Regions from separate parts of the Candidatus Nitrospira allomarina genome, predicted to be linked through region 2. Evidence: riboswitches for the same ligand, from Rfam matches in the RefSeq annotation. Region 2 holds a riboswitch; each other region holds the start of a gene.

Region 1 (3,147 bases), 1.3 Mb from region 2:
CCAAGGGTGTCGTCACCCCGTTCATCAGCCACACCGACACCATTCCACTTTTCTTATTGCGCCAGATCACATCCCCTTTACCGTCCCCATTGACATCTCCAAGTAGTTGAATCTCCCAATCCAGTGAAGTGCTTGAGGGAAAGCCCACCGCGGTAATGGTCAACCCGTTCAGTAACCAGACCGCCACTGTGCCATTCGTCCGATTCTGCCAAACCAGGTCGGCCCTCCCATCGCCATTGATGTCGCCCACTTGCTCTATTTCCCACACGGTTGGAGTGCCTCCAAGAAAGCCGACAGAGCGAATCGACAGCCCATCCATAAACCATACAGTCACCATTCCACTTTTCTTATTGCGCCAGATCACATCCCCTTTGCCATCCCCATTGATATCACCGATCCCCTTAACTACCCATTCGGCTGACACACCACCGGGAAAGCCGAACGATTGTATTGTCCCCTCCTTCATTAGCCAAATACCCACCACTCCACTTATGGTGTTCTGCCAAAGGATGTCGCCTTCACCATCACCATTAATATCTCCCACCTGCTTAATCTTCCATTCTGTAGAAGTACTTCCCGGGAAACCGACTGACGTAATGGTTAGCCCATTCATCCGCCAGACAGCGACTTCACCGCTACTCGCATTGCGCCAAAGCACATGAGTAGTCGGAGGCGTGATATCGGGAGCGGGGCCCTCCGCTGGTTGAACGATGACGGAATACATACTGCCACTCCCCCCGCTGGCATTGCCCCCGAGAGTGATCGTCCCGGCCGGAAAGGCCCGAGCATAGAGGTGGAGAGTCGTATCCGAGGTCACCAGATTCTTGCCCGTATCGGTAAAGCTGCTCAACCATGACGGTTTTGGCGTGAGCCGCACGTCATAGGCCACCGTGACGGACACCGGCTGATTCACCGTAAAGCGGAGGAAGGCGGCCGTCGTGGCCGCTTTATCATTATTGGCCGTTTGAATATAGGCCGCGCCCTGCACACTCGTGGGGACCGAGGTAAATGTATAGGCGCGGTCGCGATACACCGTCCCCCCGGCTTGGAGGCCGACGGCGGACACGCTATACGCTGACCCACTAGCGACGGTCAGATTTGAAATACTGAGCGAAGAGGGCGGCGGCGGACTCGAGGAACCGGAAGAGTTGGAGGACGGTGCAATATATTTTTTCACCTCGGGGGAGGGAAGACTTTCATTGCCCGAGGCATCGAAAGCCGTAACCGTAAAATAGTGCGTTTTGTCCGTGAGTAAGTTGGTATATTGATGGGTCGTGATCTTCCCGACCGTCGTGGGAACCCCATAGACCCCGGGGTTGGTTCCTCGATAGATCCGATACCCCGCTAAATTGGCCTCTTGATTGGCGGTCCATTGGAGGGTAGCCGAATCACTGGTGGCGGCTTGTGCCCCTTGCGGGAGAAAAAGGAGACAACTGCCAAGTATACACCACGCTAGACACTTTTTTAGACGACTCGCCGCACGAACATCGGACATGGGATACCTCCTTCGCACACATACAGAGGCCCCATTCCCGCACGTCTCCCTTTCTTCGGTAACCCGGCTATCAGAAATTCTGACCCGTGGCTTTGCGTCCCCACTTCACAATGGGTTTGCCTTTATCGGAAAGAGGCCACTCGTTTATGCTGTGTTATGCCATCTTCGTTCGAATGATTCAAGCTCGCTCTTGAATGGGAGAAGACACAGGCTCTTGTTACTTCACGGGCTTTTATCGGTGGATCTCCAAAAGCCTTTAAGGCATGAACCAGGCGGGGGAAGTTGGCGAATTCTTCTGGCACTTGCCGTCCAATCATGATCGTTCTTGAACGGCACGTTTGCCAGGTCTTCTTCCTTCTCCTTGAGACGTGCGCAAGGCGTGAAGGCTCAAAGCTTACTTGACGAGGCCCTCTGGTTTGGAATACGAAAAGATCCATTCGCGAAGCTTTCCTTCACCGAAAGCCCAGACGACATCGCATCCCCTTCCAGGACCCACCTGGGATGCAGGGTTTTGATCATGGCCTTCGGCGTCGGATAGATGCGGACAACCAAACAAAAAGCTCAATAGATGGATCGAATTCTTCCAACACAACATCATTGGACCACAGGTTGGACGATGACGGAATACATGCTACCGCCCTCCCCACCGGCATTGCCCCCGAGAGTGATCGTCCCGGCCGGAAAGGCCCGAGCATAGAGGTGGAGGGTCGTATCCGAGGTCACCAGGTTCTTGCCCGTATCGGTAAAGCTGCTCAACCACGACGGTTTTGGCGTGAGCCGCACGTCATAGGCCACCGTGACGGACACCGGTTGATTCACCGTAAAGCGGAGGAAGGACGCCGTTGTGGCCGCTTTATCATTATTGGCTGTTTGGATATACGCCGCGCCCTGCACACTCGTGGGGACCGTGGTAAATGTATAGGCGCGGTCGCGATACACCGTCCCCCCGGCTTTGAGGCCGACGGCAGGCACCCCATACGCTGCCCCACTAGCGACGGTCAGATTGGAAATGCTTAATGGGGGCATGGTTGGAGTGGCAACAGTACTGGTAACGAGCGCTGAGGGTTGAACAATGACGGAATACATACTGCCACTTCCCCCGCTGGCATTGCCGCCGAGAGTGATCGTCCCGGCGGGAAAGGGCCGAGCATAGAGGCGGAGGGTCGCATCCGAGGTCACCAGATTCTTGCCCGTATCGGTAAAGCTGTTCAACCACGACGGTTTTGGCGTGAGCCGCACGTCATAGGCCACCGAGACGGACACCGGTTGATTCACCGTAAAGCGGAGGAAGGCCGCCGTTGTGGCGGCTTTATCATTATTGGCCGTTTGAATATAGGCCGCGCCCTGCACACTCGTGGGAACCGTGGTAAACGTATAGGCGCGGTCGCGATACACCGTCCCTCCCACGCGAAGACCGGCGGCGGACACGCCATACGCTGACCCATTGGCAACGATCAGGCTGGTAATCGCTAATGGGCCCGTGGTTGGATTATCGACAGTGGTAGTAACTGGCGCTGAGGGTTGAATAATGACGGAATACATGCTGCCGCTCCCAACCCCGGCGTTACCCCCGAGAGTGATCGTCCCGGCCGGAAAGGCCCGAGCATAGAGGTGAAGGGTCGTATCCGAGGTCACCAGATTCTTGCCCGTAT
Region 2 (3,147 bases):
TAATCTCATTAATCAATATAATTTGCCCCTGCTCATCAACCATAACCATGCCACTTGGAAAGGCATCAATAAAGAGATTCAAACGAGCTTGTTTTTCTTCCAATTGGAGTTTGACCCGTTCCATGTCATCGAGCAGGTTCAGCATGGCATCATTCTGTTGTTTTAACTCCACTGTCTGCGTCTCAAATTGCTTTTCCAGATCATCCTTTAATGATCGAAGCTTTTGGCTTGAGGAGAGATTTCTTAAAACCATGAACCCGGTAACCCACACGCCCAAAATAGATAGTAACCGGTTTACCAGGGCGTAATTCTCCTCAAGACCGGGAGGAGATGTCCAAAACCCCGCAATAATTAAGACGGTCGACACCCATATGGAGCCCATAGTAAAAAGCTTATGGTGGCTCGGTAAGGTAGCCAGCACGACCAGAACGTAGAGCACACCCTCGGCAATTCCCAGATGCGTCATTGAATCCAAACAGAAGAAAGCGAAAGCCATTAGGGCGATAAACACTATTTGAAGATTGAGATTTAGTAAAAGAGACGTATGTTTAATGACATTCATACAAATGGTCCCCGTATTGCCAGCTTAGTCATACAAGGAAAAGTTTTAGGTCAATAAAGAAATGTTGGGATAGGGTTGCGGCTGGTGTGTGGCGAGTGAAAGCCTGTTGATTTCCTTTTTCAGTTCAAGCATACGAAGTTCTTGATCGCACAAATGCAGGTTAAGTCGGCGCAATTGATTGTTGGCTTTCTGAAGGTGTTCGCTTTGAGATCGGGTGACAGCTTCGATGGTTTTATGTGTCTGGATTTCCTTTTTCATTAAAAGATTGGATTCTTGTAAAAGAAACGAATTTGGCAGTTTGCTCGCCTTATAAACCAGTGGCCATAAAGCAATCGCCGTAATTACCGAAATGACGGCAGTAAAAAGTTTGCCTAATCCTTCCGGATAATAATCGGGTTTCCATATGGTCCATATGTTGAACATATGTGTCATGCCACAGGCTAAGATGAACGCACAAAACAAAAAGATAATAGGTTTGAAGGGCAATTTCCCTCCTATCTTTGTGAAATACCAGAGTGCCAGGGGAATTGAACAATAGGAAAGCGCAATGAGACTGTCTGAAATGACATGTAACCACAACAGCGAGGAATCCCAAAGAAAACACATCCCATGCGGCATAAAATTGTTCAACGGTTCAAGAAATGGCGACATCCGGGCTGCCCTCCAGATTTTTTCCAGTGGATCTATTGGATTGACAAAAACGAAGTTGTGTTTTGTGGAGTCCGTTTCTCTTTCAATATAATTCAGGATTATTGTTAATGCCAGAGGAGGTGCGGACGTGTAAGTGCAGTGCGATTCCAATACGTCGGTGATGTCCTCGTGAAAAACAAGGCACAATTTGCCGAGCTGAAAACTCAGCCTCATTTTCAAAAGGACCCTCGATCTTTATGTGCGACTTGAGAACGTGTCTCCTCCTCTCCATGACGCCACAACTCCTATGTCGCAGGCCAATGTTGAGGTTAAGGTTTGGGGTCATGGGCCGATAAGGAATGATAAAGTGAAAATCGCAAACCACCCGTGAGGTTGGGACGCAAAGCCTAGGGACCTTTTCTCTCTGACAGTTAGGAAGGTTCGCCCGGTTGCCACTTTACACGAATCCGCTTGGGTAGATTTGCGCCAATCTTTGCAGGAAGATGGCGTTTTTTTTGTCATGGTTGTGTCACAGTCTGACGGGAGCCGGGTATGAGTACAGGAAACGATGGTGCGTTCCGCTCACGGATGATCAGAAAAGCGCCCGTTCCCTCAGAATGGATAACATCGCGAAGGAGGATAGTTGTCAATGGTAAAACATTCGGTCCCTGGGGTAATTTTGATCGCTGAAGACAACATCGACGATTGTGTCATCGCCTGTCGAGCGTGGGAGGAAAGTGGAATAAAGTGTGATATTCGACTGGTTCACAATGGTAGAGAGGTGTTGGATTTCCTGTACCGTCGCCGAAAATTTCGGAATCTCCAGATCACTCAGAATCCTGATTTGATCATCCTGGATTTGAATATGCCTCGGATGGATGGACGACAGGTCCTTCTGGAACTGCGTGCAGATCACCGCTTATGCAGTATTCCCGTCGTCGTGTTTTCCGATTCCAAGATGCCGAAGGATATGGCCGAGTCCGAAACGATTGGAGCCCTTGAATATATTTCCAAACCGGAAAGTTTTTCCGAATATGTGGAGATCCTAAAACATTTAGGCCAATTTATTTTGAAAAACCCCGGGAGACTGGTCTATGCGGGCTGTTGAGGGTGTCCAGGGGGATGTTCCTCTTAAAATTCTGCTGGTGGAGGATGATGAGGATGATGCCATTATCACGCGCAGTCTTCTGCAATTTAGCTCCGGCCCTCCTCTCATAGTGGATTGGGCTCCATCGTATGAGGCCGGGTGCGCCTCCCTCGAACAGCAACAGCATCATATCGGGTTGATCGATTACAACCTCGGATTGAAAAACGGGATTGATTTAGTCAAAGAAATACAGGCAAAAGGCTGCCATATGCCGATCATTATGCTGACAGGCCAAGGGAATGAATCGCTGGTGGTCGAGGCAATTAAGTCCGGTGCCATAGACTATATCCCTAAACATATTCTTTCAACCGAAAATCTAGAACGGGCTATTTGTCACGGATTGGAAAATTCCAAACTGACCAATGAATTGAAATTAAGGCAGAGCCAGCTTGAACTATCCAATAGGGAACTCGAAAAGAGAAATGCCGAGATCCGGCGGTTTTATCATCTATTAGCTCATGAGTTGAAAACACCGCTCACGGCTGCATGGGAATTCGTCAATATTCTTCTAGAACAGATTCCCGGATCCTTGAATACATCTCAAAATGAATATCTCACCGTCATCCAGGAATGTTGCGCCCATTTAGATCGCAATATTAATGATCTTTATGATATTACGCGTCTAGAGACGGGAAAGTTACGGATACATATTCAGCCGTGCATCCTGGAGCCGATAATTACCGATGTCGTAACCTGTCTCGGTCCAAAGGCGAAATCTAAAAATATCCGGTTGTCCGCTCATTTCGATTCCTCTCTTTCCACTGTGAAGATAGATTCACAGCGAATTAAACAAGTATTACTCAATTTA
Region 3 (3,147 bases), 1.1 Mb from region 2:
CGAATGGCTCTCAAATACCACAGCGATGGCACGGTCAAGGGCACGGTTCTTCGGGCCAAACAGTTTGAACCATGGATGGGACGAAATCCAGAGGAAGTGCAATTCGATCAAACCAATCGAATCATGCAAGATAGTTTATTAGCCTGGATGCTTGTACAAGACGGGCGAAAGGTGGTGGATGGGGCTGTACTGTTTTATAATCCCCAACTGGTCCAGACTCCCCGGTGGGCTCAGGTCAACCGTAAAGTGGCAAAAATTGGCGGACACGAATTCTTTAATAAGCACACCATTTAATTAGTCGCGAACAACAGGCGTTTTTCGCAAATTCCTGGGTCGAGGCGCCCGGGATTCCCCATCCTCAATACGTTTCAACTCTATGCGGAGGTGTCGAATGGCACCGGAATGCACCCGACAGACCCCAGACTCGGTCAGACCCATTTGCCGCCCAATTTCTTTCATCGTCAATCCGGCATGATAATACGATTGAAGCACCTCTTGCTGGCGGGCCGATAATGTCTGTAGGGCCGCTGACAATGCCGCTTTCATTTCTGCATCCGCACAAGCCACAAAAGGGTCCAGATGGTTAACATCCGGCAAAACATCACGGAGGGTACATTCATCTTCTCCCTGCCCAACCGGCTCATCCAGACTAATTAAACGAGGATCACACCCGCCCACTCCTTCTACTTCTTCAATGGGTACGCCCAACAGGGTGGCCAATTCCTGTGTGGTCGGTGGCATCCCATTTTTCTGAAGATGCTCTTCAACTTTTTGTCGCACTTGATCTCGGCGAGATCGCACAGACCGAGGAACCCAATCCATCGACCGAATTTCATCTAACATCATCCCACGAATGCGATATTCGGCAAATGTGCGAAATTTAATATCGCGTGTTGGATCATAGCGCTTCAACGCCGACAACAGCCCCATAGCCCCTGCGCTGGTCAAATCCTCGACATCCAGGGAAAAGGGATTCCTGAATGCCATAATTCCAGCCATCCGACGAATCGTCGGGAGAAACTCTAATAAAATCCGGGTAACATGTTCCTGATCGAGCTGGACCTGTGCTTCCGTATGTTCTGCATTTTTCGGACTAACCGAACCGAGGTGAGACGAGCCGAGTTCTTTAATACCAACTGCTGTCTTTGTGAAAGATTGTGCGTCTTCGTTCATGTTTTGGCCTTTCCAGGGTGACCAAAAAAAGCGCCCAATTCCAGGGAATGGGCGCATGAACGAACGCATGGATCCACCAACACAGTTCGGTAACCAGACGAACCCTGAAACACCAACGTTCTCAGGGTTTCTTGGCTTTGCGCCCTACCCTCACGGATAGTTTGCCCTTGTCACCTGTTGAATTCGTTATTCGATAATTACAACCTCATATAAGTGATGGGTTTTTGAGGTTCCCCGATTAGCGGTCTGCCTTGGATCCCCGGTTTCTCTCCTATTCATCGACCTCTATCTCTATGGAAATGTTATCGGATCCGAGTCAGGGGGAATTAAGAAAATCCCTTGCGTGTTTATGAGAAAACTTGACAAGTTCATACATCGCACAGCATCAAAGACCAACACGAATGGTGAATAGGAACGGATGATCAAAAGCCCAATCACACATTCTTTCCAATGCTCTTCATGACAATCGTGGAACCCTCATTTTAGCCTTAAAAAAAGATTAATCCCGATGATCAAAAACATGGCTGTGGCAATCCAACTGCCAATGATCGGTAATACCGCTCCATTTCGTCCTAAGACAATGCCGACCGAATGTGCAGCCCAGAAAAAAAACCCAATTGCCAGAGTTTGCCCAAGCCCTTTTGCTATTCCAACCTCACGCACACCACTTCCGCGGAGACTCACCGAGATCCCTAACAGTATCATCACCAGAGGAACGAGAGAGTATGCAATTCGAGACCAATAATCAGTTAAAAAACGATGAGGACTATGACCATCTTCTATCAACCTTTGAATATAGTCATGCAATTGATACAAGGACATATGCTCTGGAGACTGAGCTAGCCAATTCTGAAAATCATCAGCCGTGAGAGAGAGAGGCAACGACTGCCGTGGCAGACTATTCACTTGCATACGTTCTTCATCCTGAAATGTTCGCTCAATTGCATGCTCCATTATCCATTCCTCACCAACAAATGTTGCCCATTTCCCTTCAAGAATGCCTTTGAGACTGAAGCGATCGTCAAGCGTGTACTGGTGAATACCATTCAACCGAAACCCATCTTCTGTCACTGAATCAATCCGCATAAGGTGATTGCGTCCCACCCGAAGCCACAGACGTTCTGGAGTAAGTAAAAGGGGTTCTGGTTTATTTTGGATTAAGACCGATTGAACAAATTCAGCTTTAATATTGGCCAGAGGAATCAACACGGCCGTTAAACTCAGACCCACGACACTCACAAGCCCGCCAAAGATAAAAAAGGGAATGGCAATTTGATAAAAACTTAACCCACAACTGCGCATCGCCGTGATTTCACGAGTCCGATTAAGCCCACAAACCGTCAAAATTGACGCCATTAGAGCCGCCAGCGGGGCTAAGAGAAAAGCAATTTCGGGAATTCGATAGACAAAAAAGCTGAAAATAACGGTTAGGTCTGCATCATATTTCAAAAACTTTCTCAATTTTTCAAAAAAATCCACAACCAGATAAATCGTCAGCACGGTCACAAGACACATTAGGAAGACGCGGCTGAACTTCCCAAACACATACCAAGAAATTTTTTTCATGATCTAACTTGCTTGAAAGGATTCTGGATCATTGTTTTCCAGCTTGAAATAGCAGGAATCCTGTGAAGCAGGCTAGGATAATGTTAGGCATCCACGCACCAAAAAACGGAGAGATCACCAAAGTCGTCACGAGAAACTCTCCCAACACATTTAATAAATAAAATCCGATAACCACGCCAACCCCAATCGCAAACCCTCCGGCTTTCCCGGACCGCTTCGACACAATCCCCACCGGGACGCCCAATAACCCCAGCACAAAGGTGGCAACGGGAAAGGCGGTGTCTTTATGAAACTCTACTAATCGACGAAGGGCTCCAGCGTCCGTTCCACCTGATTCCTCCAATTGCTGAGTGAGATTTTGGTAGGTTTTCCGTTTTGTCTTATCTTTCACCGAGGTAAAAGGCGAAG
Region 4 (3,147 bases), 1.8 Mb from region 2:
ACCACAATTGATCCTGAGGTTTTCGTATTGCCCGCGGCATCGCGGGCACTGGCCGAGAGGGTATACGCGCCATTGGTCACGGTGGTGGTATCCCAGCTGATGCTGTAGGGACTGCTTATATCCTCGGGGCCGAGGTTGGCGCCCTGGAGGCGGAATTGGACGCCCACGACGCCGACATTATCGCTGGCACTGGCCGTGACGGTCACCGTGCCGGAGACGGTGCCCGCGCTGGGGGCGGTCAGCGTGATCGTGGGGGCAGTGGTGTCATCAGGAGTACCGCTCTCTGATTTCACGATGACAGAATACATGCTCAATCCATCACCGGCATTGCCCCCGAGGGTAATAGTGCCGGCCGGGAAGGACCGCACAAATAGGCGGAGGGTCGTATCCGACGTCCCTAGACTCGTGCCGGTGTCTGTAAAAGTGCTCAGCCACGAGGGTTTCGGGGTGATGCGTACGTCATGGGCGACCGACACGGAGACGGGTTGATTGACGGTAAAGCTGAGGAAAGCGCTCGTGGTCGCAGCTTTGTCATCATTCGCAGTTCGGACATATGCCGCTCCCTGCAGGCCGGCGGGAATGGTCGTAAAGGTAAAGGCGCGGTCGATATACACCCTGCCCCCGGGTTGGAGTCCGGAGGTGGGCACGACATAGGTTTGCCCACTGGCGACGGCCAGGTTTGAAATGCTGAATGCTGAGGGTGGGGGCGGCGTACTGTTACTGCTCACTGTGACCACAATTGATCCTGAGGTTTTCGTATTGCCCGCGGCATCGCGGGCGATGGCCGTGAGGGTGTACGTGCCATTGGCCACGGTGGCGGTATTCCAGCTCGTGCTGTAGGGACTACTCGTATCTTCGGAGCCGAGGTTGGCGCCCTGGAGGCGGAATTGCACCCCCACGATGCCGACGTTATCACTGGCGGTGGCGCTGACCATGACCATGCCGGAGACGGTGCCCGCGCTGGGGGCGGTCAGGGTGACCGTCGGGGCGGTGGTGTCAGCTGGCGGCGGGGATGGTGGCGGCGGCGAGCTTGGGGGGAAAGTAATTGGTACTTCTGTCGTAGGGGCACTTTCATTTCCGGCTGTATCAAAGGCTGTCGCTATAAATCCATAGGTTGTCCCTCCATTGAGTCCGGCGACGGTTGTTGAGGGGGAGGATGGATTACCAGGCATTCCTGAAAATATAGGTTGTCCAAAATCTTGAGAAGGTAAGGTCCGTTTGTAAATTTTATATCCTGCTAAATCCGATTCGGTATTTGCGTCCCAGGTTACCTGGATGGAGGAAGCCGAATAGGCGGGGCTAACAAGCAAAACGAAGAGGAGCAGGGGCAGGACTGCCGTATGTGTGATTTTGAAACCCAAGGGGGTGGTTGGTCGGATCATACTCTACTCCTTGTCGTATGTGGACCGAAGTCCTCATCTTCTCCTCCCCCTGCAAATGATGTCTTCCTTCGGTAGCCGGACGGTCAGGCGTGGTGACCTGACTCCGGGCTTTGCGACCCTACTTCACAGTAGGTGTGCCGTTTCGGGAAGAAGATTTTATGAATTGGTCAAATTTTTTTAATCCTCTGTCTCCTTATTATGTCCTTTATACCCCCAAACGGTCTGCCGAACATTTCGGAGAAGTAAGGGAAAACTTTAGAGACAAAAATATTAAAGGTTGGAAAAACTATGCAGAGGAACTTCGGAGAAAATAAAAAAAACGATCAGAAGGATTATGGAAGAAGAAAAGAAAATTACACGTGCCTAGCAAAGGAAGAGAGCAAGGGCCCGCTAATCCGTGAATTTCCTGGAGACCAATGTCCGAGCCAACAGCGGGAAGGTACAACTGGCTGAACGGCCGAATCACGATAATCATGATTATGCAGGATGGAGGAGCGATGGGAATCTCTCATGGAGCTTGAAATCATTGGGTGCCAAGGAAGGGAGAGATTGATGGATGTTGTGTATGCGGAAAAGATGAGGGAGGCGAGAGAATTCTTCCAGATTGGGGTGAGATTTATTTGGCCTAGGTAAGCCGGGGAGAAAATTTGTTTGAATGGGATTGTTGATGTTGGCCCATGAGGCCATTCAGGGGAGTGGTCTAGGGATTTTTTTTGTTCCGCTTACTGGATTTCCCAGTCCGGAGAAGCAGCACCGGGAAAGTTCGTGAAGGCTATGGTGGCGCCGTTCATCAGCCATACCGCTACGGCTCCATCACTGTTGTTGCGCCAAATGACGTCTGTTTTGCCATCCCCATTCACATCTTCTGCTCCTGCTATCTGCCATGTCGTCTGCACAGTGGCTGGGAATCCTGAGGAGGCAATTGCCGATCCATTCATGAGCCAAATGGCGGTATTGCCATCAAGAGTATTCCGCCAGACGAGGTCGGCTTTGCCATCGCCGTTGAGATCCCCGCTGGCTTGAATATCCCAAGCCGTCGGTGCACTACCAGGGAAACTCGTGGAGGTGATGGTGTCGCCATTCATCAACCACACAGCCACCGCACCGTTCGTGTCATTGCGCCAAATAATATCGGCCTTCCCGTCCCCATTCACATCGCCCATTGCAGCAATCTGCCACCCTAACGAGACACCACCCGGAAAACCAGCGGAACCAATTGTGCTTTCATTCATGAGCCAAATGGCGGTATTGCCATCAAGGATGTTGCGCCAGACGAGATCGGCTTTGCCGTCGCCGTTGAGATCCCCAACGGCCTGAATATCCCAAGCCGTCGGCGCGCTGCCGAGAAAGCTTGTGGACATGATGGTCAAGCCATTTATCAACCAGATGGCCACGGCGCCGCTCGTGTCATTGCGCCAAATGAGATCGGCCTTCCCGTCCCCATTCACATCGCCCGTTCCCCTCAAAGCCCATTCGGTGGGTAATTGGCCCAGAATGCCGGAGGCTGTGCCGCTGGAGCCACTGAGCAGCCACAGGACTACCTCTCCGGTTTTCGTGTTTCGAAAGACCAGGTCGGCCTTTCCATCCCCATTCATGTCCTGATTCTTATGAGGATTCGGGTTTGTGTTTTGTGTGGGAAGGGCAATAGCCACTTCCTCTGCCGGTACACTGATGTTTCCCGATTGATCATAGGCTGTGACCGTAAAATAGTAGGTGAGTCCATCCGGGAGGTTTTGGAAAACATATGATGGGTTGAGTCCTGCAT

The links. A riboswitch is a leader RNA that binds a small molecule or an ion and turns the genes downstream of it on or off. The one in region 2 is predicted to bind cyclic di-GMP.
Region 1: another riboswitch for cyclic di-GMP. It lies ahead of PP769_RS04985 (FG-GAP-like repeat-containing protein); the one in region 2 lies ahead of PP769_RS10935 (response regulator).
Region 3: another riboswitch for cyclic di-GMP. It lies ahead of PP769_RS15790 (sigma-70 family RNA polymerase sigma factor); the one in region 2 lies ahead of PP769_RS10935 (response regulator).
Region 4: another riboswitch for cyclic di-GMP. It lies ahead of PP769_RS18590 (Ig-like domain-containing protein); the one in region 2 lies ahead of PP769_RS10935 (response regulator).

What each region holds. Positions count from the first base shown of each region.
Region 1 covers NZ_CP116967.1:1,141,500-1,144,646, reverse strand. The annotation lists gene PP769_RS04985 (FG-GAP-like repeat-containing protein) at 1-1,495, opposite strand, end outside; cyclic di-GMP riboswitch class I at 1,550-1,626, opposite strand; gene PP769_RS04980 (Ig-like domain-containing protein) at 2,090-3,147, opposite strand, start outside.
Region 2 covers NZ_CP116967.1:2,462,008-2,465,154, forward strand. The annotation lists gene PP769_RS10925 (PAS domain S-box protein) at 1-562, opposite strand, end outside; gene PP769_RS10930 (hypothetical protein) at 608-1,213, opposite strand; cyclic di-GMP riboswitch class I at 1,558-1,649, shown strand; gene PP769_RS10935 (response regulator) at 1,842-2,300, shown strand; gene PP769_RS10940 (hybrid sensor histidine kinase/response regulator) at 2,287-3,147, shown strand, end outside.
Region 3 covers NZ_CP116967.1:3,554,817-3,557,963, forward strand. The annotation lists gene PP769_RS15785 (cell wall hydrolase) at 1-294, shown strand, start outside; gene PP769_RS15790 (sigma-70 family RNA polymerase sigma factor) at 295-1,173, opposite strand; cyclic di-GMP riboswitch class I at 1,259-1,349, opposite strand; gene lptG (LPS export ABC transporter permease LptG) at 1,651-2,739, opposite strand; gene PP769_RS15800 (LptF/LptG family permease) at 2,768-3,147, opposite strand, start outside.
Region 4 covers NZ_CP116967.1:4,259,593-4,262,739, reverse strand. The annotation lists gene PP769_RS18590 (Ig-like domain-containing protein) at 1-1,382, opposite strand, end outside; cyclic di-GMP riboswitch class I at 1,450-1,531, opposite strand; gene PP769_RS18585 (FG-GAP-like repeat-containing protein) at 2,105-3,147, opposite strand, start outside.